Spirulina major PCC 6313: one gene and its partner. The protein of the gene in region 1 interacts with the protein of each later gene in a pairwise test. Links are inferred from orthologs where the notes say so. Each region holds a gene or a part of one and is shown on either strand. Other genes may lie near its edges.

Region 1 (15,272 bases):
TTCAACAAACGACGGAGCATCATAGTCACGAAGAAGGGAACAAGATAATGTCCCCCATGGTGTCGGTACTCGATCATTTTTTTTGTAGTGAAAGCAGCAAAACCCGGCTCGATCATGCAAATTAATCATGGTTCGATGCATGATTCACCCACCCATCCCACCTACTTGATCGCCGCCGGAGCCTCACCGTCCACCACCAAATCTGTAAAGTAGATCGCCACGTTGGATTCCGGTAACTGTTGATCGGGAACTTTCTGCCAATCAGTCGCTTGGGGAAAGCGGTTTTTGAGGGTCTGGAACCGAGGGCGATCGCGCTCAATCGATCGCGACACCACCAACACCACCCGCAACGGCTCCGAGGTCAGAAACGGACTTTCGCTATAAACACTCATTGCTCGTCCATGGGTTGTTACGAACAATTCGTCAGAATAGGCCAGCGGTAAAACACGCCCATCCACCAATAACCATGATGAAAAAGCACTAATATTATCAAGCCCCAGCGTAATTACATCCTGTTGTGGGTTTTGAATTAGATCTTGAATTCCAGTAAGAATCCCTGGAATATTTTGCGATGCGATGTTTCGATCATAGAGGTATTCTGATGTGGTGAAATATTTAGAATTATTTTGATCTAAAATGTTTTCTTTGGCGAAAGTGCTGACATGAAAAGCATTAGGAAATATGATGATAAATAGCAGGACAAACCAGGATAGTTTTCGTAACTTTTGACGTTGTTTTTTGAGCAAGAGTATTGATCGCAAAAGAATGGTTAAGATAATTATTTCAATGATAATAAAATGATATGATCCATGGCGTGGATTAAACATCAAATAGTTGTACCCAATGCGGTGGGAGAGGTAAGCAAGGGGTAAGAGAGGAATAAAGGCCACACAGGCAGCAAACCTTAAGAGTGATGGGCTAAACTGATGGCGATGATGCCATAGTAGCCATGCCATTGCAGCACTCAGGGGCAAGACGAGAATGGCAAGGGGAATAATTCGATTATGAAAGACAATATCGGAAAAGAAGGGCAACCAGCTATCACTAAAAAAGACAAAATGCATCCACACAAACATACCTTGGAAGAGGTAGAGGGTCGGAACAGCGAGAAGAAAAAGGAGCATGTACCAGCCGCGTGGGTGATCCGGTGAAAACGCTGAGAGTTCTGATTGTTCAATGATGTTAACGGTTTGGGTTAAGGCTTGGTTGATCCCTGAAAGAAGAGTGGGTGGGATGGCAAAACTGAATCCACCGATCGTGAGTAAGATCAGTTTTTGTGGCCCGCTTAGTGACGTTTTGAGATAGAAAAATAATTCAATGACGAGATAAATACAGAGGGCAAACGCAGCGGTGACCGCAGAATATTTCAGCCAATAGACGCTGCCGGCAAGGAGGCCGATCGAGGCAATATCGAAGGCGGTTTTACGGAAGCAGAGTGAGGCGGCTTGGGCTTGCCAGCGGGCGATGAGGTGTAAACCGTAGAGGTAGAGCCAGGGGAGGAGACCAAAGGGGGGAAGTTCGCTGTTCCAGAGGCGCACGGCTCCGCCAACGGAGAGGGCGTAGAGGGGAAGGGTGCAGGCGAGGATGATTTGGACGGGTTGGGGAATTTTGAAGTGTTTGGCGATCGCAAGCCAGCCTAAACTCCCACTCACCAAAAATAGATAGGAGGTAATCCGGGCGGCAATCCCCAGGGGCAGACCAAGGGCAATGAGGGGGTAGTACAGCAGGGTCATGCCGGGGGGATACCAGACAATCCAGGTTTGGGTATCTTGGGCGATATCGGTGGCGCTCGGAAGGGTGAGACTTTGGAGCCAGGGGGTGACACCTTGGCTCAGTTGTTGGGCGGATTTGAGCAGAATGGCGGCATCATCACTGATGTAGTAAGGAATGTGCCAACTGATCGCAAACAGGAGGGTGAGGTTAAAGAGGGCGATCGCATCAGGAACGCGAGGATGTCGCCAGTGACGAAAGATAGGCATGATGGAGAGAAAGATTGCTAGATTGCGGTGGACTAATCCGCTCGGATCAGTTCAACGGCATCGTGGCCGTCGTAGCCTTGGAGATAGACGCGCACCTGTTCTTCGGAGGAGGTGGGTAGATGTCGCCCGGTGAAGTCCGGGTGGATGGGCAATTGGCGATGGCCGCGATCGACTAATACCGCAAGATAGATGCGATCCGGACGGCCAAACTCCCCAACGGCGTTGAGGGCTGCCCGCACGGTACGGCCTTTATAAATCACGTCATCGACGAGAACGACGATGCGATCGGTGAGATCGCAGGGCATGGCGCTTTTGGCGGGGGTGCGCATGCCGATGGCCCTGAGGTCATCGCGGTAAAAGGTGATGTCAAGCTGACCGACGGGAATGTCGCAGGGTTCTAGGGCCATCATTTGGGCGGCGAGGGATTCGGCGAGGGGAACGCCCCGCGTGTGGATGCCGACGAGGACGACGCGAGAGAGGTCGCCGACCTTTTCGATCACTTCGGAGGCGAGGCGGGTGAGGGTGCGGCGAATTTCGTCGGCGGAGAGAATTTCAACAACGGTGGCAGCCATAGGCGATCGCAATTCAAAACAGCAGGAATGATCTTCCTCGCTTACCATAGCCCAATTTTCCGGCAGACTTGGACGCTCTGCTCTTTAAACCACCTGATACACCAAGGGCAACGCAGCCCAGGCTTCCACATGCAAGGCGTAATGATCGCCGCTGTTTTCGGTGGGGGTGAGGGGTTGGCTGGCGGCGTGGAGGTCTTTGAGGAGGGCTTGGGTGAGGGGGAGAGGTTTATCGAGTTCGATGAAGCGATCGCCGTCGCCCTTGGGGGGGGGCAATTGGGCGAGATAGGTGCGCATGGTGGGGAATGGGGCCCGACTACAGATGATATAGAGTTGGGTGAGTCCGGAGGTGCCTGCCATTAGGCCGGTGAGGGTCGAGGGGTTCGAGGGGTGGGGCAGCGTCAGAGAGGTGTTAGCCTCAACGACCCAATGGGATGCATCGCTGGTGGCGGGAGGATAGAGGGCGATCGCTTTACTGCGACTATCCAAACCCACCACCATCGTATAGAGGGGCTGATCACCAAAGTTTTCAATCTGGTATTGCACCATTCCCCCCAGGGGCAGAGTGGTGAAGGCTTGGGCAGTGAGATCCGCCACGGGGGGCGCGATCTGACGAGCGCGGCGGGTGCTCTGGACGGCCAGAATACTGGGCTGGGGTTTGATTAACCGTAGGGAAGCCTGGACAGGCAGTTGCGAGGACCCCGCATTCACCAACAAACGCCACCATTTGGCAGCGAGGAGGGTGGCAAAGGTGGGCACTAAGCGATTGATCGCGAGTTTAACGGCTTCATCAGACCCGCCGATGGTGTTGGCGATGGGCACACCGCCGGCTGAGTAGAGTTCATAGCCTTGGATCAGGTTTTTTTGGGTGCTGGCGATCGCCACGGGGGTTACAGAACCGCTCCGACTGAGGAGGTAGTCCGTCGCTTGCTCCCCGGCGAGCACCACATTAGCAACACTCTTAATATTGGCGAGGGCGCTGGTGGCATCGACCCGTTCAATCCGTTGCAGGCTGTGATCCAGGGCAATGGTTAACCCCAAATTACGAGGCAAAGCTCGCACCCATTCCTGAACGCGATCGCCCACTTGAGGACGGATCTCATTGTCCAAGGGCATCGCCTTCGCGGTCAGTTTCGAGCCTGAGCGCAACTGGAGAATGCCCCCCACCTCGCCACTATTGGTAATGACTCGAACCCGCGATCGCCCCTCCGTCTGATTCCACACCCACGGCACTATCCCCCCCAATTTCAACTGCACCTCGTTGGAATTGGGGTCTACCGCCGCCACATAGCCTTCCCCTCCCGTCGGGGCACTGGGGGTAATGGCGTAGGGGAGCACCGCTTGCGGAGTCTTGGCTTTGCCCCGCAGGTAGGGTTGTTGATCGGCAATGGGAACGAGGGTTTCGCTTAAATGTTTGAGGGTCATCAAGACCGTGGGCGAAGGGGTCATTTCCCAGAGCCATTGGGTGAGGCTATAGGTTAATAAGCCCGCACTAAAGCCCCGCCAGCGGCCTTCGAGGGCGGCTTCACTGCCCAAGAGCACCCCTGAATATTGCTCCCAACGGGATGCTGAGGAATGGCTAAGGCGTGTTTTTTTGCCAAGGCGTTGCTGGAGTTGTGCCGCCACTGCTAATTCTGCTTGGCTGGGGTGTTCGGCGGGGGCATCGGGATGAGCACGCGATCGCCAACTCCCCTGGAGCAACTGCCCAAAACTTTGATAGGCGGTATCAAGCACCACCGTCACCCGCCGCGTCGCCAGGGACTGCACCAGCAGCAGCAGGGTTTCTTCGAGAATGCCATTGCCCACCACCTCCGTCGCTTCGGCGGTTTCGCGGTCTACGGACACGAGGCGATTAGTGAGGATCGTTTGTTCCGGGTCGCGGTGGACTTGGGCCCCGTAGCCGCTGAAGTGAAAGACCACCGTATCGTCTTCCCGGGCCTGTTTGATCAGATGTTCTTGGAACGCCGCTTCAATATTTTCCCGTGTCCCTTGTTGATCCGTAATCGTGACAATATCCGCCGGCTGGAACCCCAACCGATGGATCAACACTTCCCGCTGCAATTCCACATCCATCCCACACCCTTCTAAAGAGGGATGGTGGGGATAGTTGTCGATCCCCACCAAGAGTGCGAGTTTGCGGCGATTTGTTGCGGTGACGGTTTTTTGGTATTCTGTCGCAGCCGCTGCCCAACTGGGGGGTGGAGCGATCGCGCCTGCTCCAGTGGCCAGTAGTGTGAGCCCGACCTGTTGCAAAAAGGTACGTCGATCCAATCTCATACCAACCTATGCTGCTGATGTGCGAATGCTTTGCTATCAGCCTATCAGCAATTGGTCATCCTCAACAGATTAAAAACCCAATACCGATAAGCTGACATTATACGAGAGCGCGTCTCAACCCAACCCCAATCCCCGTAACCCATCCCGACAACCAAACAAGGGGCTTAAAGCCCCTTGTCTTTCACCGTGAAGCCGATTTTGACGGCGAGCCCTAGCCCTGCATCGCCCGGATCAACTCCTGCGCCACTTCCGGCCGCGAAAATTCCGGCGGCGGTAATTTCCCATCCCGCAACAACGCCCGCACCTTCGTCCCCGACAGATGCACCCGCTCTTCCGGCGCACTCGGACTCGTTTTCGTTGTCGCCATCTGACCCGTGCGGGTGCAATAGAAAGCGTGCTCAAACTTCATCGGGATAATCCCCAATTCATCCGGCTTAAACTCATCAAAAATATGCTGAGCATCATAGGTTCCGTAATAGTCCCCCACCCCCGCATGATCGCGCCCGACAATGAAGTGTGTACAGCCGTAATTCTTCCGAATCAGGGCATGGAAAATCGCCTCACGGGGGCCCGCATAGCGCATCGCTGAGGGGTTAATCGCTAAAATCACCCGGTCTTGGGGGAAGTAGCGATCCATCATGATTTCATAACACCGCATCCGCACATCCGCCGGAATATCATCGCTTTTCGTTGCCCCCACCAGAGGATGCAAAAAGAGACCATCCACGGTTTCGAGGGCGCATTTTTGGATATATTCGTGGGCACGGTGGATCGGGTTCCGGGTTTGGAAACCCACGACGGTTTTCCAACCTGCCTCTTGAAACTTCGCCCGCGACACGGCCGGATCGATCTGATACTGCGGAAAGAGCGGATGGGGATCGCGCTGCAACAACCAGATGGGCCCCGCTAGATTAATCGGTCCTTGGTCGTACACCACTTTCACGCCGGGGTGCTTGTCTTCGTCGGTGCGATAGACGTTCACCGCTTCGTGGGTTTTGTTGTAGCGGTATTTTTGGGTCAGTTCGAGCACGCCGACAAATCGCCCGCTGGGATCATCCAAACGCACCCAGTTTCCTTCTTTGAGGGGTTCGGCGATCGCTTCTGTCACGGACAGGGTCACAGGCACTGCCCAGGGGAGACCGTTGGCGAGGCGCATATCGGTGACGACGGTTTCATAGTCGTTCTGCTCCATAAAGCCGGTGAGGGGACTAAAACCACCGATCGCAATCATGACTAAATCGGAAAAGGCCCGCTCGTCGAGTTGAACGCGGGGCATGGTTTCGCCTTGTTCGAGAAATTCTTTGCCTTCGGCTGCGGTGGCAATCCGATTAATTAAATGCCCGCCGTGGGCCGGAATCTGATCGTGGGTGCTCATAGGTGCTGGATTGTTTGGAGTTCCGGCTATTGATCCTAGCAAGAGGTGGTCTGTTCCGTATAGTTTTCAAGCGAGGCGGGGCTGGGTTTGAGCAAAGGCGCGAATGTCTTGGGGCAAGGGGGATGATTACAATCGAGGGAATGCGAGGATCAGGAGGGCCAAGATGCTCACGGTGGTTTCACCCGAAAAACTGTATCTTTCAGCGGGGACGGTGCTGCGATCGCCCGCCACCTGGCAAGACTATCAAGCCCTCCAGCAACAGCGGGGTGATGCGTCCCTGCCTCGGCTCAAATATCGATTGTTTCCGGGTTGGCCGGTGTCTGAGGGGGTGAGGCGCTGTTTTGCGATCGCCTCTGAACGCAACACCAGCGCCGCCATCCGAGACCTCCGCCAATGTCTAACCGACAAAAAAAGCACCTTGGTTTGAGAATTGCTGGTGCTGATTTTGGCAGATTGACAGACCAAGATCAACCAGCTACACTAGACTGTAATAGAACCCGCCCAGGCTCTTGTATGCAAATACATCCTCAAAGTGGCGGGTCATTTTTATGATTTAAATAATGTCCCAGCGTTTTACAAAGTCTCCTAAAACTGTTGCAGAACAAATTTCGCTGTTGCAAAAGCGTGGGCTAATTATTCCTGATCATAACGACGCTGAACAGTCTCTTTCTCGGATTAATTACTATCGACTGAAAGCATATTTCCTGCCCTTTGAGCGAGATCATACCCATATATTCAAAGAAAATACGAGTTTTTCTGATATTTTAGCCCTCTACACTTTTGATAGGAAACTTAGACTTCACCTCTTAGATGCCCTAGAGCATATCGAAATTTCGATCAGGCGACATTTCGCCTATGAGCTTTCTATGGATTCTGGTGCTCACGCTCATTTACAATCAGGGCTTTTTGATCGCTATTGGCAATCAAATATTGAGTATCTTAAGCAGCGAGTCCAGGAATCTACTGAAGACTTTATCGAGCATTTCAAAAACAATTATTCTGAGGATCTACCTCCTCTTTGGGTCGTTGTAGAGGTAATGTACTTTCGTACAGTATCATATTGGCTTTCATCACTAAAAAAAGATATTGTGAAGCGAAGAATTGCCAAGCACTATCAAATTAGTCCACAAGTTTTAGTCTCTTGGGTACACTACCTTTCAGTCATCAGAAATACCTGTGCTCATCATTCGAGACTTTGGAATCGGGAAATTTTGATCCAACCCAAACAGGTTAAACAAAAGTCTCATATCTTAAACGGTGTTCTAACTACTCAAGGACGAACTTATAATGCCTTAGTGATTATGCTTTATTTAATGGATCAAATCGATCCCAAGCATCGGTGGGGAAAACGCCTGTTGACTCTAATTGAATCTTGTCCACAGCCTAAAGCGTCAATGGGGTTTCCTGAGAGGTGGGAACGTTGTGCAATTTGGCAAAGATAATGGTGATGTGGCTTGTGAGAAAGCAGGGCTGGCAGTGCCCACCCTACAAGAGTATGGCTGCTTGCCCTTCGACGACCCTCAGGGTGCGCGGGGGTGCGCTGAGGGGTGCGATCGCTTCTCCTTTATAATTGTTGGGCTGCCGTTGCTCAACGACCGGCATCCAGTAGACCAGCAAGTAACACAGATCCTATGAGTTTCGATTATGACGTGATCATTATTGGTGCAGGGGTTGGCGGCCATGGGGCAGCCCTGCACGCGGTGCAATGTGGGCTGAAAACGGCGATCGTCGAAGCCGCCGACATGGGAGGAACCTGTGTGAATCGGGGTTGCATTCCCTCCAAGGCCTTATTAGCCGCCTCCGGACGGGTGCGCGAACTGCGCGATCGCCACCATCTCGAAGCCATGGGGGTTCATCTCAGCAGCGTTAGTTTTGATCGAGGCGCGATCGCCAACCACGCCACCAACTTGGTTGATAAAATTCGTGGCGACCTCACCAACAGTCTCAAACGCTTAGGAGTCACCACGATCCAAGGCTGGGGCCGCCTCGATGGGCCGCAAAAAGTCGGCGTAAAATCCGGCAACAGTGAGAGCTTCTTCACCGCCAAAAACATTATTATTTCCACTGGCTCCGTCCCCTTCGTTCCCCCCGGCATCGAGATCGACGGCAAAACCGTCTACACCAGTGACGACGCAGTGCGCCTCGAAAGCCTGCCCCAATGGATCGCGATTATCGGCAGCGGCTACATTGGCCTGGAATTTTCCGATGTGTATTCGGCGCTGGGCTGCGAGATTACGATGATTGAGGCCTTGGATACCCTGATGCCGGGGTTTGATCCCGATATCGCCAAAATTGCCGATCGCCTCCTCCTCAAAGGCCGCGACGTTGAAACCTATCAAGGCGTGCTCGCCAAGAAAATCACCCCCGGTGCGCCCGTGGTGATCGAACTCGCCGACGCGAAAACCAAAGAAACCATCGACGTGCTCGAAGTGGATGCCTGCTTGGTGGCCACGGGTCGGATTCCCGCCACGAAAAATTTGGGACTGGAAACCGTGGGCGTTGCCACCGATCGCCGGGGCTTCATTGATGTTAACGACAAAATGGAAGTGCTCCTCGACGGTCAGCCTGTGCCCAACCTCTATGCGATCGGGGATGCCACGGGTAAGATGATGCTGGCCCATGCGGCTTCGGCCCAGGGGGTGGTGGCGATTGAGAATATGTGCGATCGCACCAAAACCATCCAATACAACAGCATCCCCGCCGCCGCCTTCACCCACCCCGAAATTAGCTATGTGGGCCTCAGCGAACCCCAAGCCCAAGCCAAAGCAGAGGAGGAAGGCTTCAAAATCGCCACGGCGAAAACCTACTTTAAAGGCAACTCCAAGGCCCTGGCCGAAGGAGAAACCGACGGGATCGCCAAAATCATCTATCGTCCCGACACCGGGGAATTGTTGGGGGTGCATATCATTGGCATCCATGCATCGGACTTGATCCAAGAGGCGGCCAATGCGATCGCTGATGGCAAACCCGTCCAAGCGTTGGCCTTCAATGTCCACACTCACCCCACCCTCTCGGAAATTCTCGACGAGGCCTTCAAACGCGCCAAAGTCGCTTAGGGAATCCCCCCCGGCTGCGCCATCCCCCCTTGCAAAAGGGGGCAAAAAATTCCCCTCTAAGGGAGGCAAAGAATGCCCCCTTTTTTAAGGGGGCGCAAAGAACCCCCCCCTTAAAAAAGGGGGGGCAGGGGGGGATCACTCCCTAAGGGGGCGCAAAGAACCCCCCCTTAAAAAAAGGGGGGGCAGGGGGGGATCACTCCCATTGCCCATTGCATATTCAATCAACCTATGGAAATTCGCCGCATTAATCCGAGTCCGTCCGTCAATACTGATCCCCTTTGCTATCAAGCCCGACGGCCCGATAGTGAGCCGCGCCATATTTTAGAAAAAATTGTTTGGCATAAAGAGGCAGAGGTGGAGCGGTGGCGCGATCGCACCCCCCTGATCAAACTCCGTCAACAGATCCAATCCGTCGCCCCTGCCCTCGACTTTTACGCCGCCCTGCGGGATGGCCTCCGTCAACCCGCCCTGATTGCAGAGGTAAAAAAAGCCTCACCGAGCAAAGGTGTGATCCGCGAAGACTTCGACCCGGTGGCGATCGCCCAAGCCTACGCCAATGCGGGAGCAACCTGTTTATCGGTGCTCACCGATGCGGAATTTTTCCAGGGCAGTTTTGAAAATCTGTCCCTCGTCCGGGCGGCGGTCAATATCCCGCTCCTCTGTAAAGAATTTATCCTCTACCCCTATCAAATTTTCCTCGCCCGTAAGCATGGGGCCGATGCGATTTTGTTGATCGCGGCGATTTTAAGTGATCAAGATTTGACCTATTTCGTTAAAATTATTCGCAGTTTAGGGATGACCCCGTTGCTTGAAGTGCATAATTTAGCGGAATTAGATCGCGTCTTAGCCATTGATGGGGTTAATCTAGTGGGGATTAATAATCGCAACCTGGCGGATTTTTCTGTGGATCTCGCCACGACCCGTGACTTGATCACCGCCCGTCAGGATGCGATCGCGGCCCGCAATATCCTCCTCGTCAGTGAATCGGGAATTCATACCCCGGCTGACCTTGCCACGGTACACACTGCCGGAGCAAACGCCGTTTTGATTGGGGAATCCCTCGTCAAACAACCCGATCCCGGTGCTGCGATTCAGACCCTATTCCAAGATCGCTAAGATTGTTAAGATAGTGCGATCGCATCATCACCTATGGGACAATAATTATACCTTTCGCCCCGCCCCTGCTCCATGGATCAAATCCCCTTACCCTCACTAGTTCATTACGAATTGCTGCTCCAACTCTTGGAGCGTCAGAGTATTCATGCGGTGGATCAAAATCCAGCACTCCGGGAGCAAATTCACCAATTGATCATCACGATTCGCAAAGCGTTGGCCCAGCAGCGTCAGATTGAAACCATCTGCAATCAGGCCAATATTGACTATGAGCATCGCTGGTCGTTGAATAGTGTGGGCACAATGGCCAATGATGACGATGTGTTGCCCCAGGTGTTCCAGAGCCTCGAACAATAGCAGCATAGACCCGCTTAGCGGGTTTTAGGTTGCACCCCACTTCTTTTAACTTTCACGCTATGAACGATAAACAAATGCTGATGATTCCGGGGCCGACTCCGGTTCCCGCCCGTGTCCTGCAAGCCATGGCCAAGCACCCCATCGGCCATCGCAGCGGTGCATACAATGCTATCCAAGCGGAAGTCACCGCCCATTTAAAATGGCTCCACCAAACCGAGCATGATGTGATGGCCCTCACCGTCAGCGGTACGGGAGCGATGGAAGCCGGGATTATTAATTTCCTCAGCCCTGGCGATCGCGTCATCACCTGCTGTAATGGCAAATTCGGCGATCGCTGGGCTGAAATCTGCACCGCCTACGGCCTCAATGTCGAAAAAGTTACCGCCGAATGGGGCAAACCTCTCAACCCCGACGATGTCCGCGCCAAACTCCAAGCCGACACCGCCAAGGATATCAAAGCCGTCATCCTCACCCATTCGGAAACCTCCACCGGGGTTCTCAATGACCTTGAGGCCATTAACGCCGCCGTCAAAGAACACGGCACAGCGTTGATCATGGTGGATGCGGTCACGAGCCTCGGCGCGATTTCCGTGCCGATTGATGCATGGGGCTTAGATGTGGTGGCATCCGGGTCACAAAAAGGCTATATGATTCCTCCCGGTTTGGGGTTCGTTGCTGTCGGGCCAAAAGCTTGGGCCGCCTACGAAACCGCCACCTTGCCCCGCTACTATCTGGACTTGGGCAAATATCGCAAAGCCACCGCCAAAGACACCACCCCCTTCACGCCCCCGGTTAACCTCGTCTTTGCCCTGCAAGCAGCGTTACAGATGATGCGCGAAGAAGGTCTAGAGGCGATTTTCGCCCGCCATGCTCGCCACCAAAAAGCGACGCGGGCGGCGGTGCAGGCCTTAGGCTTGGCGACCTTGGGCGCGGATGACTGCGCGAGTCCGGCGGTGACGGCAGTGATGCCCACCCAAGTGGATGCGGAGGCGATTCGCAAAACCATGAATCAAAAATTTGATATTGCCCTGGCAGGGGGACAGGATCACCTGAAAGGGAAGCTGTTCCGAATTGGTCATTTGGGATTTGTCTGCGATCGCGACATTATCACAGCGATCGCTGCCCTCGAAGCCACCTTGCAGAATCTCGGTTGTGAGATTACCCCAGGGGCGGGCGTAGGCGCGGCCGCGGCTGTTTTCGCCCAAGGCTAACCCCTCGTGAATCCCCTGGCTCGATCCCCCCTAACTCCCCTTTTTAAGGGGGGAACCTCGAAAAAGCCCCCTTTAGAAGCGAGAAAATTGAAAGAAGTCCCCCTTTTTCAAGCAAGGTGCTCAGGCTGCTTCCAAACCCCTACAGGATTCGCTCCCAGGGGGCGAGGGGCTGGATCGCATTAGGATTGAGTACGAGACGATTCCAGCACCGATCGCAAATAGTTCCCCGTGTAGGAATCAGGATGAGCCGCTACGGTTTCCGGTGTGCCGATCGCCACAATCTGGCCGCCGCGATCGCCCCCCTCCGGCCCCAGATCAATCAACCAATCCGCACAGCGAATCACATCTAAATTGTGTTCAATCACCAACACCGAATTGCCCTTATCCACCAACCGCTGCAACACATTGAGCAAGTGATGCACATCGTAAAACGATAGCCCCGTCGTCGGTTCATCAATGAGATAGAGCGTCTTACCCGTGGCGCGGCGCGAGAGTTCCGACGCGAGTTTGACCCGCTGCGCTTCCCCACCGGACAGCGTCGGCGCAGGTTGACCTAAGCGCACATAGCCCAACCCCACATCCATCAGGGTTTGTAAGCGGGTGGCCGCCTTGGGGATTTTCTCAAAGGTGTGTAAGGCTTCCTCCACCGTCATGCCCAACACATCGGCGATCGAAAACCCCTTATATTTCACCTGCAACGTCTCCCGGTTATAGCGTGTCCCCTTGCAAATTTCGCACTGCACATACACATCGGGCAGAAAATTCATCTCGATCACGTTCACCCCTTGGCCGCTACAGGCTTCACAGCGTCCCCCCTTGACATTGAACGAGAATCGCCCCTGTTTGTAGCCCCGCGCTTTGGCTTCGATGGTTTCGGCGAAGAGGGCGCGAATCGAGTCGAAAATACCGGTATAGGTGGCGGGGTTGGAGCGGGGGGTGCGGCCAATGGGGGATTGATCGATGACGATCACCTTATCCACAGCGTTGAGACCGTCAATTTTCCCCAGATGGGTGGGGAAAGGGGTCTTTTTAGTGAAATGGTGTTGCAGGGCGGGGTAGAGGAGTTCATTGACGAGGGTAGATTTTCCCGAACCCGATACCCCGGTCACCGCGACTAATTGACCCAAGGGAATGTCTACATCGAGATGCCGCAAGTTGTTATGGTGGCAGTCTTTGAGTTTGAGGGTGCGACCGTTCCCTTTGCGGCGTTCGGGGGGGGTGTCGATGGTGCGCCGTCCGGAGAGATAGGCCCCGGTTAAGGAGGCTTCGGTCTGGAGGAGATCGTCAAAACTCCCGGCACAGACGATCGCACCGCCATGCACCCCGGCCTTGGGGCCAATATCCACAATGTGATCCGCAGCGCGGATCGTGTCTTCGTCATGTTCGACGACGATCAATGTGTTGCCCAGGTCGCGGAGTTTGCGGAGGGTGCTGAGGAGGCGATCGTTATCCCGTTGGTGGAGGCCGATGCTGGGTTCATCGAGGACGTAGAGCACGCCAGTGAGGCCGGAACCGATTTGGGTGGCGAGGCGGATGCGTTGGGCTTCACCGCCGGAGAGGGTCATGGCGGCGCGATCGAGGGTGAGATAATCTAAGCCCACATCGAGGAGGAATTGAAGGCGATCGCGAATCTCTTTTAACGCCAATGTACCGATCATCGCTTGGCGTGGGGTGAGATCAAGATGATGGATGCGATCGAGGGCAACGCGGATCGGCACGCTCGTCAGTTCAATGATGTTGTATTGACCGAGACGCACGGCCAGGCTTTCCGGTTTTAAGCGTTGCCCGTGACAGATTTCGCAGGTTTGAAAGACGATATATTGTTCAAGTTTTTGTTTATAGGTTTCTGAACTGGTGTCGGCATAGGCACGTTCGAGCATGGCCAGGATGCCCGCAAAATTACGATAGTAGCCTTTGCCGCGATAGGGGTCGGATTCCATCTGGATCGGCTGGTCTGCACCGTAAAGCAAGATGTGGCGTTGTTCGTCGCTGAGGCGATCCCAGGGGGTTTGGATTTCAAAATCATAGGCTTGGCCGATGCTGTGGAGCAGTGAGAGATAGTAGGCGTTGTCTTTGTCAGACCAGGGAGCGATCGCACTATACAGCGGTTGGCTTGGGTCAGGAATAATCAATTCCGGCGTGAAGGTGCGGAGGCTGCCGATCCCATGGCAGTGGGGGCAAGCGCCGTAGGGCGAATTAAAGGAAAATAAACGCGGCGAAAGTTCATCCATCACCGCCCCATGTTCCGGACAAGCAAAATTTTCTGAGAAGACCAATTCTTGGTCATCGGTGGCAATGATTGCTGTGCCTTCAGCGTGTTTTAAGGCGGTGGCGAGGGAGTCTACTAATCGTTCCTGGAGACCCTCTTTTTTGATCAGGCGATCAATCACAATTTCGATGCAATGGCTGTGATTCTTTTTTAACTCGATCGCATCACTGAGTTCTCGAATTTCACCATTAATTCGCACCCGCACAAATCCTTCACTGGCTAAGCTGGAGAGGAGTTTTTTATGGGTTCCTTTTTTCCCTTTCACCACGGGGGCTAAGACTTGAAAGCGAGTGCGATCGGGCAGGGCTAGTACGAGGTCGCACATTTCATCAATGGTCTGGGGGGCAATGCTGCGATCGCAGTGGGGACAGTGGGGCAACCCCGCCCGCCCGAACAGCAGCCGGAGATAGTCGTAAATTTCCGTCACCGTGCCCACCGTGGAGCGCGGATTGTGGGAGGTGGATTTTTGATCGATGGAAATGGCCGGACTCAACCCCTCGATCGCATCCACATCGGGTTTATCCAACTGCCCCAAAAACTGCCGCGCATAGGCGCTGAGGGATTCCACGTACCGCCGCTGCCCCTCGGCAAAAATCGTGTCAAAGGCGAGGGACGATTTACCCGAACCCGATACCCCCGTAAAGACAATGAGGCGATCGCGGGGTAAATCTAGGTCAATATTTTTCAAATTATGCTGCCGTGCGCCACGAATCCGAATCACATTCCGGGCGGTTCCTGCGGGATCAGCAGGCATCGGCAGCGAGTCGGATAGGTTCAATGGCTCTGACATAGGGGCAAGGGGTTAACAGTCCTTAACAATTTTAGCCCCTTGCGATCGCTTTGTTCAGAGCGTCCGAGTCTGGAGCGGCGATCGCTGCCCGGCTCCCGGTTTCCTTTTTGGGTGGTCAGAATTAATTCGGATTATCAAGCCTGTTCGCTGTAAGGGGAGGTGAACACACGCAATCAATCGAGTTTTTGTGGGGGCAATTGCAATTTTTTCCTCTTTTGAAGATCGCCTCATTGAATCCAGTGCGATCTTCAAATCAGAGAAAAAGGAGAGAAGCTT
Region 2 (15,427 bases), 650 kb from region 1 along the record:
AAGACTTGCAGCGGTTTGGCCAATGCACCGGGAAGATTCGCCGCCGCACTGAAGGCCAGGGAAGTATAGTCCCCCGGTTCTCCCGGTTCGCGCCCCACAACCCAAAACCGGGTGCAGTTGTCGGGATAGTCGTTGATGCGATCGGCGAGGATGGGCAGGTCGTAGAGATGGGCAGCACGGGCCGAGGCGATCGCGCCCACCGTCGGGTCAGCGCGGAGACCGGCGAGGGCCTCGGTGGTGGAATTGCTGGCCAACTGTTGCGCCTGGGGAAGGTGACATTCTAGCCACCGCTGACATTGCGCCAAGGCCTGAGGGTGAGAATAGACCGTTTGAATCGCCTGGAAATCCGCAGCACAGGACACCAACACATGATGAATCGGGAGAATGAGAGCCTGTTGGATTTGCAGGTGTTCCAACTCCCAGAGGGTATCGAGGGTGACAGCCACGCTCCCCTGAATTGAGTTTTCCACGGGCACCACGGCGAGATCCACCTGTTGGGCAGCCACGGCTTTGAGGGTTTGGGCAATGGTGGGGTAGGGGCAGAGGATGGCTTCATTGCCGGTGTTTTGTTGGAGGCGATTGCGATAGACGATGGCGGCCGTTTCTGCGTTGGTTCCGGGGGGGCCAAGGTGAGCGATGGAAGGGGTCATGCGTCGAGTTCAACGGTGGTGTTTTCAGTGTATTACGAGTGCAGACGTAAAGCCCCCGTTTTCTAAACGGAGGAGTCTGTCAAGTTCCATTGGCCGATCAACGCCATGATCGGAGGGGCGGGGTCTGAAAGCCTGATTTTCCGGAATCATTCACCGAGTCGATACAATGAAGAGCATGACTCTGTTTGGGTCACTGTATTTTTGTTACTTGTATCCTTGCCCATGAGTACCGACTTTCTGTCCCATCTGAATCCTGCCCAACGATGCGCCGTTGAACATTTTTGCGGGCCGCTCCTGGTGGTGGCTGGGGCTGGGTCGGGCAAGACGAGGGCCCTGACCTACCGGATTTTTAACCTAATCCATGAGCATCATGTTCATCCGGAAAATATCCTCGCGGTCACCTTCACCAACAAGGCGGCACGGGAAATGAAGGAGCGGATCGATCGCCTCTTTGCGGATAAATTAGCCCACAAGCACCACAACAAGCCCCTGGATGCCCTGGAACCGGCGATCCAAACGAAGCTGCGATCGCAAGTCTACAAAGAAGTCATCAAACCCCTGTGGATTGGCACGTTTCACAGTTTGGCGGCGCGAATTTTGCGGCTGGATGTGGATAAATATCAGGACGAACGGGGCCGCACTTGGGGCAAAAACTTCACCATTTTTGACGATGCCGATGTGAATGGGGTGGTGAAGTCGATCACCACGAAACAACTCAATCTAGACAGCAAAAAATTCGACCCCCGCAAAATTCGCTACGCGATCAGCAATGCGAAAAATCTCGGCCTCTCGCCTGCCGAATACGCCAAGGAAAACCCCGACTATCGCGGGCGCACCATCGCGGAGGTGTACGAACTCTATCAGGATCAACTGGCGGCGAATAATGGTCTAGATTTTGATGATCTGTTGCTGATTCCGGTGCGCTTGTTTGAGCAAAACGAAAGTGTCTTGGGCTATTGGCACAAGCAATTTCATCACATTCTGGTGGATGAATATCAAGATACAAACCAGATTCAATACGATTTTGTTCGGCTCTTGACCACCAATGGGGAGACTAACCCGAAGGCGTGGGATTGGCGCGATCGCTCCGTGTTTGTGGTGGGCGACGCGGATCAATCGATCTATTCGTTCCGGATGGCGGATTTTCGGATCTTGCTGGGGTTCCAACAGGATTTTGGCGATGGTTTGCCCGATGAGTCCACCCAAACCATGGTGAAGCTCGAACATAACTACCGCTCCCGCGCCACGATTCTCTACGCGGCTAACGAGTTGATTGATCACAATAGCCAACGCATTGATAAAATTTTGCGGGCGACACGGGGCGAGGGGGAGCCGATCTACATTGCCAAAACCGACAATGAACAGACCGAAGCCCGCTTTGTCCTCGACCAAATGCACGGTTTGCGCTCGGATCATCCGGAATTGACCTGGGGCAGTTTTGCGATTCTCTACCGCACCAATGCCCAGTCCCGCGCCTTAGAAGATGCCCTGCGGGGGAAAATTCCCTACACGATTGTGGGGGGGTTGAAGTTCTACGATCGCAAAGAAATTAAAGATATGCTGGCCTATCTGCGGGCGATCGCCAACCCCGCCGACACCGTCAGCCTGCTACGAATTATCAACACACCGCGCCGGGGAATCGGGAAATCCACCCTGGAAAACCTGCAAAACGCCTCCCAAGAGTTGGGCGTACCCCTCTGGGAAATCCTCAGTGATGAAACCTCTGCCCAAACCCTAGCGGGCCGAGCGGCGAAACGGGTGCTGGAGTTTGTGGAATTGATCAAACGCTATCAAGGACAATTAGCCCACGACATCCCGGCGTTACAGTTAGCCCAAGGGCTGCTCAAGGATTCGGGCTATGTGGAAGACCTCCAACAGCAGGACACGGATGAGGCTAACAACCGGATCGAAAACCTCAACGAATTACTCAACGCTGTCGCCGAGTTCCAGGAGGAAAACGAAACCGAGCGGCTTCAAGATTTTCTTGAAAATGCCTCCCTCGCATCGGATCTGGACAATCTCCAAGATGAAACCGAAGCGGTGACCCTGATGACCCTCCATGCGGCGAAGGGGTTGGAATTTCCGGTGGTGTTTATGGTGGGGATGGAGCAGGGGTTGCTGCCCAATGCGCGATCGCTCCATGACCCCGCCTCCCTCGAAGAAGAACGCCGCCTCTGCTATGTGGGCATCACCCGCGCCCAGGAACAGCTATTCATGACCCATGCCCAAATGCGTCGTCTCTGGGGCAGTTCTGAAAGCTGTGTGCCGTCGCAGTTCCTCAGCGAATTGCCGGAAGAGTTTGTCAGCCAACCTGATCGCTTTCACCGCCGCCGCAAACCCAAGGCCGTTGATGATTCCCCCCCGAAGATTGATAATAATCCTGACAATTGGCTGGTGGGCGATCGCATCGTCCATGACCAATTTGGTGAAGGGGAAGTCACCCATGTGTTTGGCACAAAGCACAAGGTTCACCTAGGGGTGAAATTCCCCGGCATCGGCAAAAAGGTGATGGACCCCCAACACGCCCCCCTAACGCGGGTTTCTTAGTTCATCACTGCTAGGCAAGGGGCTTAAGCCCCCTTGTTAAGCCCCTTGTTCGGATTTCCAGGGGTGGAGGTGGGTTTTGATGGTGTGATAGTTAGCGTCAAGGTCGGGTTCGAGGATGAGGATGGCGGCGAGGCGGCGGGCGGTGTGGATGACGTGGACAAATTCGTCTTGTTTAAGGGGACGATCGATAATTTTTTCGGCGCGATAACTGAGCCATTTTTTGATGACTTGATAGCCGCCCAGGGTGTAGTGCCAAACGCGATCGGGGATGTTGCACCAGTAGGCGCGATCGTTCAGGTAAATATCGTAGGTGTGTTCGCCGAGGCGGGCGATGCGCTCTGAGCCGAGGGTGTCGCGTTCGGTGGGGGTGTAGGGGCGTTGGATGGCTTTGCCTTTTCCGGGCATGGTGGGTTTGCCGTTGCCGCCGTAGCCCCAGTTGGCAGTAAGGGCGAAGTCTTCGGGTTTGAGTTTTTCGCCGTGGGTGGTGAGGGGAACGGCGATGATTTTGAGGGGGTCGCTGGGGGTTTGGGTGACTCCGGGGACGGGGGTTTCGGGGTCGAGAAGGGCGGCGAGTTGTTGGCCGAGTTGGGCGGATTGTTGGAGGTGTTTTTTGTGGTTTGGTAGTGGAATTCGAGGCCAGTCTTGTTTAAGTGCATCGCCGTTTTCGGTGCGATATTGCAGAGAATAGAGAATAGCTACGCAATGAAAAAACAATGCTTCTGATGTGATGTCTAGCGATAAGTTACGCAGGTAAGCAATCGCATTAGGCGAATAATTCATGGTGAATTCACCATCGCCTAATACATGTTCTGAGCCATTTTGAAATAATCCCCCCCACACATCAGGAGGCGTTTTCAAAGGAAATAAGTTGGCTCCACGTTCAATAACATGTCCGGAAGTGAGAAGGCCAGAAATGCAAGGCGGATCAAAGTCTCTTCTGTGTTTTTGTGCTGCGGCCAACCATAAATTTTGATTTGATCGTTGGACTTCAAGATATTCTGTGCGCTTACGATCTAATAAGTCTGTGTTTGGTTCCCAGTACAGCCAACGCTTATCAAAAGGTCGATAGAGATACTCGACAAAAAATCCTTCCTCTATTCCTTGACTCAAGAGAAACTTACGAACATCTTTGGGATTAAAGGTTCGCGTCTCTTTCATAGCAATAGGATATTTACGTTCGATTTCACCGTCACTCTTCGTGCGATCAAAATACTCTTGTATTTTAAGCTCAAGTTGTTTTTTGTCGATGTCAACCAGAAAACTATCGCGGCTTGTTTTAACGCCAGGAAATGAGATCGGTAAGAGGTCAGTTAACAACGGCCAATCGAAATAGGCGGCGGTGACAGTTTTGGGTTTGAGGGGTAGACCGAGGGTAAGAGATGAGGTGATTTCTTGATAATTGGGTTTGGATTCTGTCAAACTTTCAGCCATTGCCTTACACCGTTCTACCGCACGCGCCTGATCAAAATCTCGATAAAAAATTTGGCTCGCTTGAGATTTTTTACCCTTCATCAGTAATGCGATCGCTGTTCCCACTCTGATACCCGCTGAAAATCCTGGAATTGCGAAAACAGTTTCACTCGTGCGGCCATCCGGTGAATATTCTGAAATGATGCGATCGCCGTGTAAATTATCAATCCAAACCCGATCAAAAACCTCTAAATACCGTTCCCGCATTCCCGTAAACGACAACCCATCCAACCACGAATAATTAGAAATAAAACAAACAATGCCCCGCTCCGTTTGCTCCACAATTCGCCGCTCCGCCATCCGGAAAAAGCGCACATACAGATCATTCAAACCCTGACCCTGGGGACGCGGCGCGTGCTTCGTTTCCCGATACGCATCCGATAACTCCCGCTCCTCATCCACCGCAATCCCCGCAAAACTGTTGTACGGCGGATTGCCAAGCACCACCAAAATCGGCTTGCTTTTTTTCACACTTTCCGCCGCATCCCGCTCCCGTTCCAACGCCGGAAAATTCGGAATCGGCAACGGCTCACCCTGCCGCCAACCCGTCAACGCATTCGTCAAGAAAATCCCCACCCGCTCCTGATCCTTGCCGTACAGTAATAGCGACTCCCCAAACTTGTGTAACAACAAACTCACCTGTAAATGCGCCACCACAAACGGAGCCGTGAGGATTTCAAAGCCAAATACCCGCTTTAAAACAATCTCCTTTAAACTTTCAGATGTTTCTAATGATCCCAACCCAGAATCCTCAGACTTTGCCCGTAGCGTCGCCGCAATGTGTTCAATCACCGCCACCAAATACGCCCCCGTTCCACAACAGGGATCGAGAATATACACCTCCTCACTCGCCAACCCATCCGCACAATTCAATTCCTCCCGTAAGACCCGATCCACCCGCGCCACCATATAGCGCACCACCTCCGGCGGCGTGTACCATACCCCTAACTCTTTACGCAAATCTGGATCAAACGCTTGCAAAAACGGTTCATAGAAATATTGCACCGCCTGACTATCATCAAACGTGCTGAAAAATTCCGATCGATTCACCCGATTAAGCGCCGCCGTTGCCCCATCTAAAATCGGAATTAAACCGAGTAATTCCAACGTTTCTGGATCACTCAAACGATGGAACAACATTTGCAAAATCGGCACACGCAAAAACCGCCACGATCGCTCCCAAGCAAACTCACCTTTTGACCCCTCGCGATGCCACAACACCCACGCCGAAAAAATGCCATAAAACAGCGTTTGCACCAAGGTAGATCGAAAAAAGCGATCGCCCCGTTCCGCTTCAAAATGAATCCCTAACGCCGTTTCAAAACTCTCGCGGATCATCTGAAGCGCAGGCAAATCCGGCTGTTGCTCGATCCGTACCCTGGCATCCCGCGCATAGGAGGCGAGAAACCACGCCACATCTTCCGGTGAGGCGATCGCCGCCGTGGACAACATCGCCCGTTGCAAATATTCCGTTAACGATTGCCCCCACTGGGTCGCCAATGCCCTCGGATTTTCGGCCAATTGCCAAAATTCCGCCTCGGTTTTCGCCAAACTGAAAAACTCTAACTCGACCTTTTCCCCATCCCCATCACACCCCACCAGCAAAAATTCGCGAAAATTCGTCACCAACACCTGACGGTATTTCAGCCAATAGTTATGAACTTGGCTCGATCGCGCCGTTTTTCGCACATTCGCGCCGATGCCCTTGGCCTCAATCACGCCACGTTCCGGGTTCGTCGGGTCTTGGGGGCGATCGCCCTCCTGCTGCCGAAACTGTGCCGCCGTAAACAGCCCCCCATCGGGCATCCCCGCCCCTTGATTGCTCAGGCCCGTAATACAGCGCACCTTGGGCTTGAGTTCTGCCCCCAAGCCATCGAGTAATTTCTGTAACGCGGGGTAGTGGGTGGTTTCCGCCACCGTTGCCCCCGTGGCCCGGTTGGCTACCAAATCCCGGATATATTGCTCAACCAACGACATCAGCGCATCCTCTCGGTGGGGTGTTCTCAATCAAACCTACACGAAAATTTGAATTATCATTATCGGCAATGCCTTAAGCTGCGATCTCCATGACCATCAACCCCTATCAATGGACAATCGAGCGCTATCACTAGGACGCGGCGAGAAGGAGCGATCGCTCCCCTAGCCTTTCCCGACCTGACCCTCTCCGTTGCCTCACTGATTCAGTCCTCATCATTCCCTATCCCCGTGGCGATCGGTGGGGGCCGGGGGATGTTTTATGATAAGAGCTTGACCCTGTTTGCGATCGCTGTTTCCTATGCCCACCACTGCCCCTCGACTGAATACCAACTTTCCCCTCACCGCCGTTGTTGGCCAAGAAGCGATCAAACTGGCGCTGTTACTCACCGCTGTTGATCCGGGCTTGGGTGGGGTAGCGATCGCGGGCCGACGCGGCACAGCCAAATCCGTGATGGCGAGGGGGATTCACAGCCTCCTGCCCCCCATCGAAATTGCCCAAGGCTCCTATTGCAACGCCGCCCCCGAACCCGGCGACGACACCGAAATCATCCCCTCCCCCTTCGTGCAAATTCCCCTCGGTGTCACTGAAGATCGCCTCCTGGGTTCCGTCGATGTGGAGCAATCCGTCCAACAGGGTCAACCCATCTTCCAGCCCGGCCTCCTGGCCCAAGCCCATCGCGGCGTGTTGTATATCGACGAAATCAACCTCCTCGACGACCAGATCGCCAACCAACTCCTCAGCGTCCTCACCGATGGCTGCAACCGGATCGAACGCGAAGGCATCAGCATCGAGCACCCCTGCCGCCCGATGTTGATCGCCACCTTCAACCCCGAAGAAGGCCCCCTGCGGGAGCATCTGTGCGATCGCATCGCCATCACCCTTTCCGCCGATGGGGTGCTCTCCCTGGATCAGCGCGTTACCGCCGTCGGCCAGGTCACCGACTACGCCGACAATCCCGCCAAATTTGCCGAGCAATACCACAGCGACAGCGACGGCATGAAAACCGATATTCTCCTCGCTCGTGAATACCTCAAAGAGGTGACGATCAGCCACGATCAGATTAACTATCTGGTGGAAGAAGCGATTCGAGGGGAAGTGATGGGTCATCGGGCGGAACTGTTCGCCGTGCGCGTTGCCAAAGCCGCCGCCGCCCTCGAAGGTCGCGATGCAGTGGCCGCCGATGACCTGCGTAAAGCGGTGGAATTGGTCATCGTCCCCCGCTCCACCGCCGCCAACCGGCCCCCGGACGACGAGATGCAACCGCCGCCGCCCCCACCGCCGCCGCCGGAGGATCAAGCCGATGAACCTGAAGATCAAGACGAAGACGACGACGACCAAGATGAAGACGACGAGCAACAGGACAACACCCCGGAAATCCCGGAGGAATTTGTTTTTGATATTGAAGGGGTGATCCTCGATCCGTCGGTGCTTTATTTTGCCCAAATGGCCAATAAACAGGGCAGCAGTGGCTCGCGGAGTATGATTTTTTCCGACGATCGCGGCCGCTATGTCAAACCCATGTTGCCGAGGGGGAAGGTGCGCCGCATTGCCGTGGATGCCACTCTCCGCGCCGCTGCACCGTATCAAAAGTCTCGCCGTCTTCGCAATCCGGGGCGCACCGTGATTGTGGAGCAGGGGGATTTGCGATCGAAACGTTTGGCGCGGAAGGCGGGGGCGTTGATTGTCTTTGTGGTGGATGCGTCGGGTTCGATGGCGTTGAACCGGATGCAGGCGGCGAAGGGGGCGGTGATGCGGCTCCTCACTGAAGCCTACGAAAACCGCGATCAGGTGGCGTTGATTCCCTTCCGGGGCGAACAGGCGGAGGTGTTGTTACCGCCGACGCGATCGATCACGATGGCGCGGTTACGGATGGAAAAACTGCCCTGTGGCGGCGGTTCGCCCCTGTCCCACGGGTTAACCCAGGCGGTGCAGGTGGGCACGAATGCGAAGATGTCCGGGGATATTGGCCAGGTGGTGATCGTGGCGATTACCGACGGGCGCGGTAATATTCCTTTGGCAAAGTCCCTCGGTGAGGAACTGCCGGAGGAAAAGCCGGATATTAAGGCGGAATTGCTCAATATTGCGGGCAAAATCCGCGCCACTGGCTTTAAGTTGCTGATGATTGACACGGAAAAGCGGTTTGTCGCCACTGGGTTCGGTCAAGAATTGGCCAAGCAGGCGGGGGGGAAATATTACCGGATTCCCCGTGCGACGGATCAAGCGATCGCATCCATGGCCCAAGATGCGATTTCATCGATGCGGTAATGCGCCTACCCGAATCTCTCCGGCTGTGTCTCCTCCGTCCAAACTACTGCTGATCCACAATGTTCTAATCTTGACCCAGTCTGCGATTGATCCCTCTCTCCGTCAGGGCAGTGGGCTAGAAGCTCGCACTACAGAGAATTTCAGCAATGGCAGTGTGAGCCTCTGGCTCACTCATACTCGTTCCAGACTCCCTTAAACTCTTTCCAGTTCTAACCCTGATTAACGATGCAAATACCCAACGATTTCGCGCTTTATACTCAATGGCTGGCCTACGCTACCGGGGCTTTTTTCCTGCTGATGCTCCTGGCATTTCTGTTGAAATGGGGGATTCGGTTTCGTCTTGTGGGGGCGACGGCTTTCACGGCGGTGCTGACCATTGGGGCGTTTGGCCTGAGTTTGGGGCTGTTTAGTCACACGGACATTCCGGGAGCCGTGCGCTATAACTTAGTCTATGACGATGCTGCGGCCCATGTGGTGATTGTGGTTGACCCGACGGTGACCCCAGAACAAGTAGAAGCAACCCTCCAACAGGCTGCCCTCGACATTGCACCCTTTGGCCGGTTGGGGAATAATGCTCAGGCGGTAATGGTGCGGGCGCGGACAGTGCTCCACCCAGAACCGGGGATCTCTCTCCCCCTTTACCTCGGCGAAGCGGTTAAATTATCTCAAGACCCTGATGCACTTGGCCGTGGCCAAAGTGAAGCGATCGCCATCCAACTCTATTCCGAAAATTTCGCCCAACTGCCCCCGGCCCCTGAACCCACTGATACTTAATTGAGGTGATTTCTCCCATGACTGATCCGACCTTGCACGCTGCACCTGTAACCCCCACGACCCGAACGGTGACCCCGTTGGCGATCGCACCGGCCCAGGTGTTGCGGGGCTGGGGGGCGATCGCGCAATCCGGGTCAGTCTTCGCCGCCTTGGGTCAGCGACCGCTGGTGGTGGGGGGCGATCGTAGCCTCGCCGCTGTGGAATCCCACCTTTTCCCCACCCTCACTACCCATAACCTCACCGTCACCACCGCCACCTATCACCCCGACTGTTCCGAAACCAGCCTCGCCCACTTGGAACAGGCCACAACCAACCATCAAGCCGACCTGATCATCGGAGTCGGCGGCGGCAAAGCCCTCGATGCAGCCAAACTCCTCGCCCATCGCTGTCACCTGCCGATCGTCACCCTGCCCACCTCCGCCGCCACCTGTGCCGCCTGGACAGCCCTCTCTAATATCTATTCCGATGCGGGAGCCTTTCACTACGATGTGGGCTTGCACAACTGCCCCAACGCCTTGATCCTCGATTACGACGTGATCCACACCGCCCCCACCCGCACCCTGGTGGCCGGCATTGGTGACGCGATCGCCAAATGGTACGAAGCCTCCGTCAGTAGTGGCGACTCTACCCACACCCTGATCATCGCCGCAGTACAGCAAGCGCGGATTTTACGGGATATTCTCTTTCAAAAGGCAGGCAGTGCGATCGCCAATCCCGGCAGCCCCGACTGGTGCGAAGTCGTCGATGCCACCGTCCTCCTCGCCGGGGTGATTGGCGGTCTCGGCGGGGCGCAATGTCGCACCGTCGCCGCCCACGCCGTCCACAACGGCTTGACCCACATCCCCGCCGCCCATCCCGTCCTCCACGGCGAAAAAGTCGCCTACGGCATCCTCGTGCAACTCCGCTTAGAAGAACAAGTGCAGCGCAGCCAACTGGCCCACAGTTCCCGCCAACAGCTTCTTCAGTTCTACCGCGATCTCGGCCTGCCCCAAACCCTCGAAGACTTGGGCTTAGGACAAGTGCCCCTCGATCAACTCCGGAATGCCGCCGAGATTGCCTGTCATCCTGATTCTGACCTCCATCACCTCCCCTTTCCGGTCACGTCGGATCAACTCCTCGCGGCCATGGTGGCCACCACCACCCTGTCATAAATTGAGCATCATTCAACGCCCTTAACCGCCAACTGGGAGTCCTCACGCCGAACGTTGAGGCTCAGGTTTTTCCAAAAGCGGGCTGATTGTAAAGTGTGATCAATTCGCCCCCTTTCACAGAGCACGAATACCTACGTGCGAGAGAGGCTTCAGCCTTTGCCCCCGATCCATCACTACAGTACTAGACATGAATGTAATGCTGATGTGGGGCTGACGGTGCGATCGCAAACCCGCCCCAACGGAGGCCCCCCACCCCAGATCACCGCATCCTCCCCCAAAGGCTGAAACGCTCGATAGATCAGCGATCGCAACCCTAGAACCAGGGTCAAGGCTAGGGCGTGATCCCTCAGGGCTGACCCTGATTCCGAGAATTTTGATTGTTTAGGTATTCTTATTAGTTCAGGGGGTGATTTTCTCTACCCATGAGATGGAATTTGCTATAGTAGCTCTCAACACAAAAATCGAGTGTTTGCTAACGCAAATTATTAATTTTTGTGTATGATGAGGTGTTTGTGTTCTCTAGCAATCCATTAACAATTGAAGGAGATTAAGATGAAAGTCAGATATCTGTTGAGTCTTGCCACCGTTGCAACTCTTGGCCTTGGTTTAGTAAGCTGTGCTGCCCCTGAAGCCCCCGCTGACGACGCGGAGGTTGAAGAAACTGCACCGGCAGAAGATGAAACCATGACCGACGAAGAACCCATGGAAGAAGGTGAAGCCATGGAAGAAGGCGAAGAAATGGAAGAAGGTGAAGCCATGACTGACGAAGAGCCCATGGAAGAAGAAGCCGAAGCTACGGAAGAGGGCGAAACCGAAGAGTAATCCGACTCAACCCTTCCATCCGACGCTCCTCACCGCCAAACCATAATTAATCACACGGTTTAAAAGCGAGAGGCCCCTAGGGGCCTCTCGCTTTTTGCCATCACCAGTATGAAGCTCAGATCTAATCGAGTTTTAAGTCCCAGGGGATTTGGGCATCTTCGGCGAGGTGGAGTGTGACCTGTTGAGCGCCGTAGCGGTTCAGGTGGCTGGGATCAGAAAAATAATCGTATTCGGTCTCCCATTGAGTGCCCAAGTCCCGGAAGGTGATGTCAGTGCGACGGGCGATCGCAGTCATGTAGTCAATAAATTGCGCCTCATATTCCCCCCGAATCGGGTCGAGGTAGTCCTGGGTCAGGGGCAAATTCACAAAAATTACCTCCACATGGCGGCGGTCTAAATAACGGAGCAAGCGACTCATCGCTTCATCCTGCTGACCCCGTAACTCGAAATCTTGATAGTCGTTGTCATAGGCACCGCTGACTCTGGGATGGTCACGGTAGTAGGTTTTAGGGTTGAAGCGGAGATCCAAGGCGAGGAAACCATCAGCGGTAATCGGTTCCTGGGTGGCAAACACCGCATCGGGATCGGCATTCTCTTCCAGTTCCTGCTGCATCACGGCCACCGGTTCGGCGAAATGCGTCCGCAGCCAGTCCCCCATTTCAGCCCGGTGGGGATACAGCGCCGACAGGGAACCGACTTGATCTTGCAGCCATTGATTGAGGTCTTGGTATTGGTGACTCAGGTGTTTTTGGAGTTCGCGGGGGGAGACGGCGGGGCGAATCGGGGCGGCGTTCTCTGTTGTGGTCGCGTTGGGAGGGAATTGGCCGCGCTCGATTTGCCCGTAGCCTTCGGATTGGGCGATCGCTTCAAAGGTCTGATCCGGACGACCACTATTAAACGCCCGCGCCCCATCCGCCCACAGCACCACCTGCGGCAACTGCTCCGGGGTCAAAATTTGCTGCAATAACAGCGACACCACCCGCGCTGTGGCTCCATTAATCCCAAAATTGAAAATATCCAAATCTTGGGGGGCTTGGGGGTTGGCCGCCAACAATTCACTGAGCACTGAGGGATCGATCCCCCGCATCGCCCGTGAACTGCCCACAATCAGAATATCCGGGGGGCCGGACTGCTGCACCCGTTCTTGATAGAGGGCGAGTTTTTCATTGAGGAGCCGATTATTAAAATCCGGATTTTCGGCCCGGGCGGCGGCCAAGATCGCACTGCTCACCGCACTGTGATGGGTTCCGCTGGCGAGATCTGTCTCTAACGATAAAACCGTTTCGCGATCGGAATAGGTATCAGCCGTGACCTGCACCGATCGCCCCCACCAGCGATCCACCTGATGGGTGAGCAAGAGGCCCACCATTGCCCACAGCAGCGCGGCTTTGAGGCCCTGTTGACCGTGCCAGCGGGTGGGGGCGGGCTGCCAGACGGCATCGGGGTGGGGGAGAAAGATCCCCGTGAGACAGCCGGCCCGGTGGAGGCGCGATCGCCACCGTTCCCAGCGGCCACCGTGGCGCGTCGTGGCCGTCACCGGCGGAGATTCTAGCGCCAAGGGAACCGAATCCGCTGCCGCTTCTCCCGCCGCCATCGATTCAAAATTCACCGCCTGACTCCAGAGGGGCGACGACTGTCCCGCCCGCCGACCGTAAATCCGTACCCCGGTAATGCCGTGAATGTGCAGATCCCGAATAAACGGCCCGACAAGGCCCGCCACCAAGGTTTGGCGCGGACAAACCACTGCTTCCGTCATCACATGGAGCAAATGACCGCGAAAACAAAGCTTCACCCGAATCCCTCCTGTGGCGAGAAACCCCTCAATATTCGGGTTGAGCAAGCGTTGTAACAAGAAGGTGAGCGCGACGGGGGACTGCTGCTGGGCGAGGGTGTGGGGGGAAACCGCCAGATCGGGGTCATGGGAAGCCGGGAGGGGTAACCAATTCACCCAAGCGGGATCGGCCTGGAGATGTTCGAGGTCAAGGGGGCTGTGGGGCTGGAGGAGGGTGAGTTTATGCTGGGGAATGCCGTAAATGGCGGCGGCTTTAATGCCTTGGGGGCGGATGGTTGTGAGGCAGTGGCTCACGCCTTTGATCGCTGGGTTGGCGTGGGGGATGGCGGTGGGGAGATTTTCCGAGGGGTGGAGGATGCAGAAGACATGGAGGGTGCTGTCTTGGAGGATGGCCCGGACTTGCAGGCCATCGGCGGCCACCTGTTGATTGAGGAGTCGGTTAATTGCCTGTTCGTCGCCCCATTGAGACCAATGGTGCAGGAGTTCTTTGGGATGGGTGAGATCCACTTGCAGCACCCAGTCGGGGACGGCTTCACCGCTGACCTGGGAGCGGATCACGGCTTCGCGGAAGCCTTCGAGTTCGAGTTCGCGCAGTTGTTGGGCGATAGGTTCGGCGATCAGGGACGGGTCGGGGCTATAGTCACAGCTACAGATCACCCAGAGGCGACGATGGGCGGTTTGGGGGTCGGGGGTTTCGCTGTCGTCGAGGTGGGGCAGTTTTTGGATCAGGACTTTGACGCTGACCCCCAAATGGGAGAGGGATTCACTGAGGTAGCGGGCGATCGCTTCCGGTGCGCCGGTGCGGGCGAGGCTTTCGTTGGAAATCAGCGCCACATCGCCCGGATGTGCCGCCGAGGTGGGGCGATCGCTGCCATGGAGGTCGGCTAAGATAATCGATTCAATCCAAGCTGGTCGCTCTTGGCCGGTGGCGCGGCCATAGAGAATGATTTTGTAAACCGGGTCTGCGGTCTTTTGAAAAAAGCGGTAAAAACTATCGGCATCGGTTTGCAGGGCAGCGGTGAGGCGCGGTACGAGGTGATGGGAGTCCGGCGCAACCTTGTTTTCGAGCAGGAGGTGCAGATTATTCCCCCGGAGCCGAATCCGCAGCCGCAGGGTGGAATCTTGGATGGCTTGGTGGAACCATTGGGAGAGCGAGGGTGGATTTTGGTTAAGGCGTGGCTGCTGGACATCCCACATGCGATCGCGATCCGTCAAAAAAAGAATACTGACTAAACGTTCCCAAGGGGTGAATGGGAATTTTCCATCAATCCCTTAGTAAAACATAATGCGGCGCAAGACAATGGCCAAGACACTCACCCCACAAACCATCGCCACCTGCCCCGGCAACATCCCCAAGGAATATTGAGTCACCCCCTGCAACAGCGTCACCCCACTCTGACGACTCAAATTCACCACCTGTAGCCCCACCTGATAGCCAATCCCCACCACATGAATCACCACCAACCCCGCCCCACTACTGAGGGCTAAGGTTTCTAAACGGGGCGGCCACCGAAAGGCCAACAGACCACAGAGCCACGCACCAGGGATGAAGCCCAAAATGTAACCAAAGGCCGGTTCTTGTAAATAGTCCAGACCGCCCCCTAGGGTAAAAATCTGGATGTTTTGGATGTTGAGTAAACCGAGGAGCATATAGGCCAACTGAGACCCCGCCGCCGCCCAGGGGCCGCCTAAGCAGCCCGTGAGCAACACCGCCCCCACCTGCCAGGAAATGCCCAAAGAGAAGGTGTTTAGGGCCGTGAGTTCCGGCGAGGTTGGGGTGATGATGTAGGCTTCGAGGAATGTGCCGCCGATGGTTAACCCCAGACCAATCAACCCCCACAGCAATTGCTGGAGGGGGGAGACGGGGCGCGATCGCCGTCCCAAGCCCGATCGCTTTTTCTGGGCAGGCTGGGGGCGACGACGCTTACGCGACGGGGGAGTATTCACCAGGAATGGGAGCTTCACCACCCTCTAAACC

Evidence for each region.
Region 2: the proteins of lpdA (region 1) and pcrA interact in binary tests that used the Escherichia coli proteins (3 or more experiments, as listed by UniProt). The link is inferred for Spirulina major PCC 6313 from one-to-one orthologs.

Annotation. Positions count from the first base shown.
Region 1 is NZ_KV878783.1:4,069,222-4,084,493, reverse strand. What follows is about bases 7,226-10,043. They hold lpdA (dihydrolipoyl dehydrogenase), read left to right. Parts: upstream 7,226-7,831; coding sequence 7,832-9,256; downstream 9,257-10,043. Other genes in these bases: trpC (indole-3-glycerol phosphate synthase TrpC), read left to right, coding at 9,485-10,043; SPI6313_RS18035 (Abi family protein), read left to right, coding at 7,226-7,642. In the rest of the region: SPI6313_RS18065 (cytochrome c biogenesis ResB family protein), read right to left, coding at 1-23; SPI6313_RS18060 (hypothetical protein), read right to left, coding at 162-1,979; bifunctional pyr operon transcriptional regulator/uracil phosphoribosyltransferase PyrR, read right to left, coding at 2,012-2,551; SPI6313_RS18050 (caspase family protein), read right to left, coding at 2,636-4,801; sat (sulfate adenylyltransferase), read right to left, coding at 5,037-6,200; more of SPI6313_RS18035, read left to right, coding at 6,761-7,225; more of trpC, read left to right, coding at 10,044-10,372; SPI6313_RS18020 (DUF5340 domain-containing protein), read left to right, coding at 10,445-10,726; SPI6313_RS18015 (pyridoxal-phosphate-dependent aminotransferase family protein), read left to right, coding at 10,786-11,937; excinuclease ABC subunit UvrA, read right to left, coding at 12,117-14,960. UniProt on the Escherichia coli protein: Lipoamide dehydrogenase is a component of the glycine cleavage system as well as of the alpha-ketoacid dehydrogenase complexes.
Region 2 is NZ_KV878783.1:3,419,567-3,434,993, forward strand. The notes cover bases 562-3,534. They hold pcrA (DNA helicase PcrA), read left to right. Parts: upstream 562-872; coding sequence 873-3,197; downstream 3,198-3,534. Other genes in these bases: pheA (prephenate dehydratase), read right to left, coding at 562-650; SPI6313_RS15080 (type ISP restriction/modification enzyme), read right to left, coding at 3,234-3,534. Outside these bases: more of pheA, read right to left, coding at 1-561; more of SPI6313_RS15080, read right to left, coding at 3,535-6,644; bchD (magnesium chelatase ATPase subunit D), read left to right, coding at 6,943-8,910; SPI6313_RS15090 (Ycf51 family protein), read left to right, coding at 9,136-9,684; SPI6313_RS15095 (iron-containing alcohol dehydrogenase family protein), read left to right, coding at 9,702-10,835; SPI6313_RS23625 (hypothetical protein), read right to left, coding at 11,009-11,164; SPI6313_RS15100 (hypothetical protein), read left to right, coding at 11,388-11,657; SPI6313_RS15105 (hypothetical protein), read right to left, coding at 11,779-14,664; SPI6313_RS15110 (biotin transporter BioY), read right to left, coding at 14,722-15,396; biotin synthase BioB, read right to left, coding at 15,374-15,427. UniProt on the Escherichia coli protein: A helicase with DNA-dependent ATPase activity. Unwinds DNA duplexes with 3'-5' polarity. Translocates on single-stranded DNA with 3'-5' polarity. Initiates unwinding more efficiently from a nicked substrate than double-stranded DNA.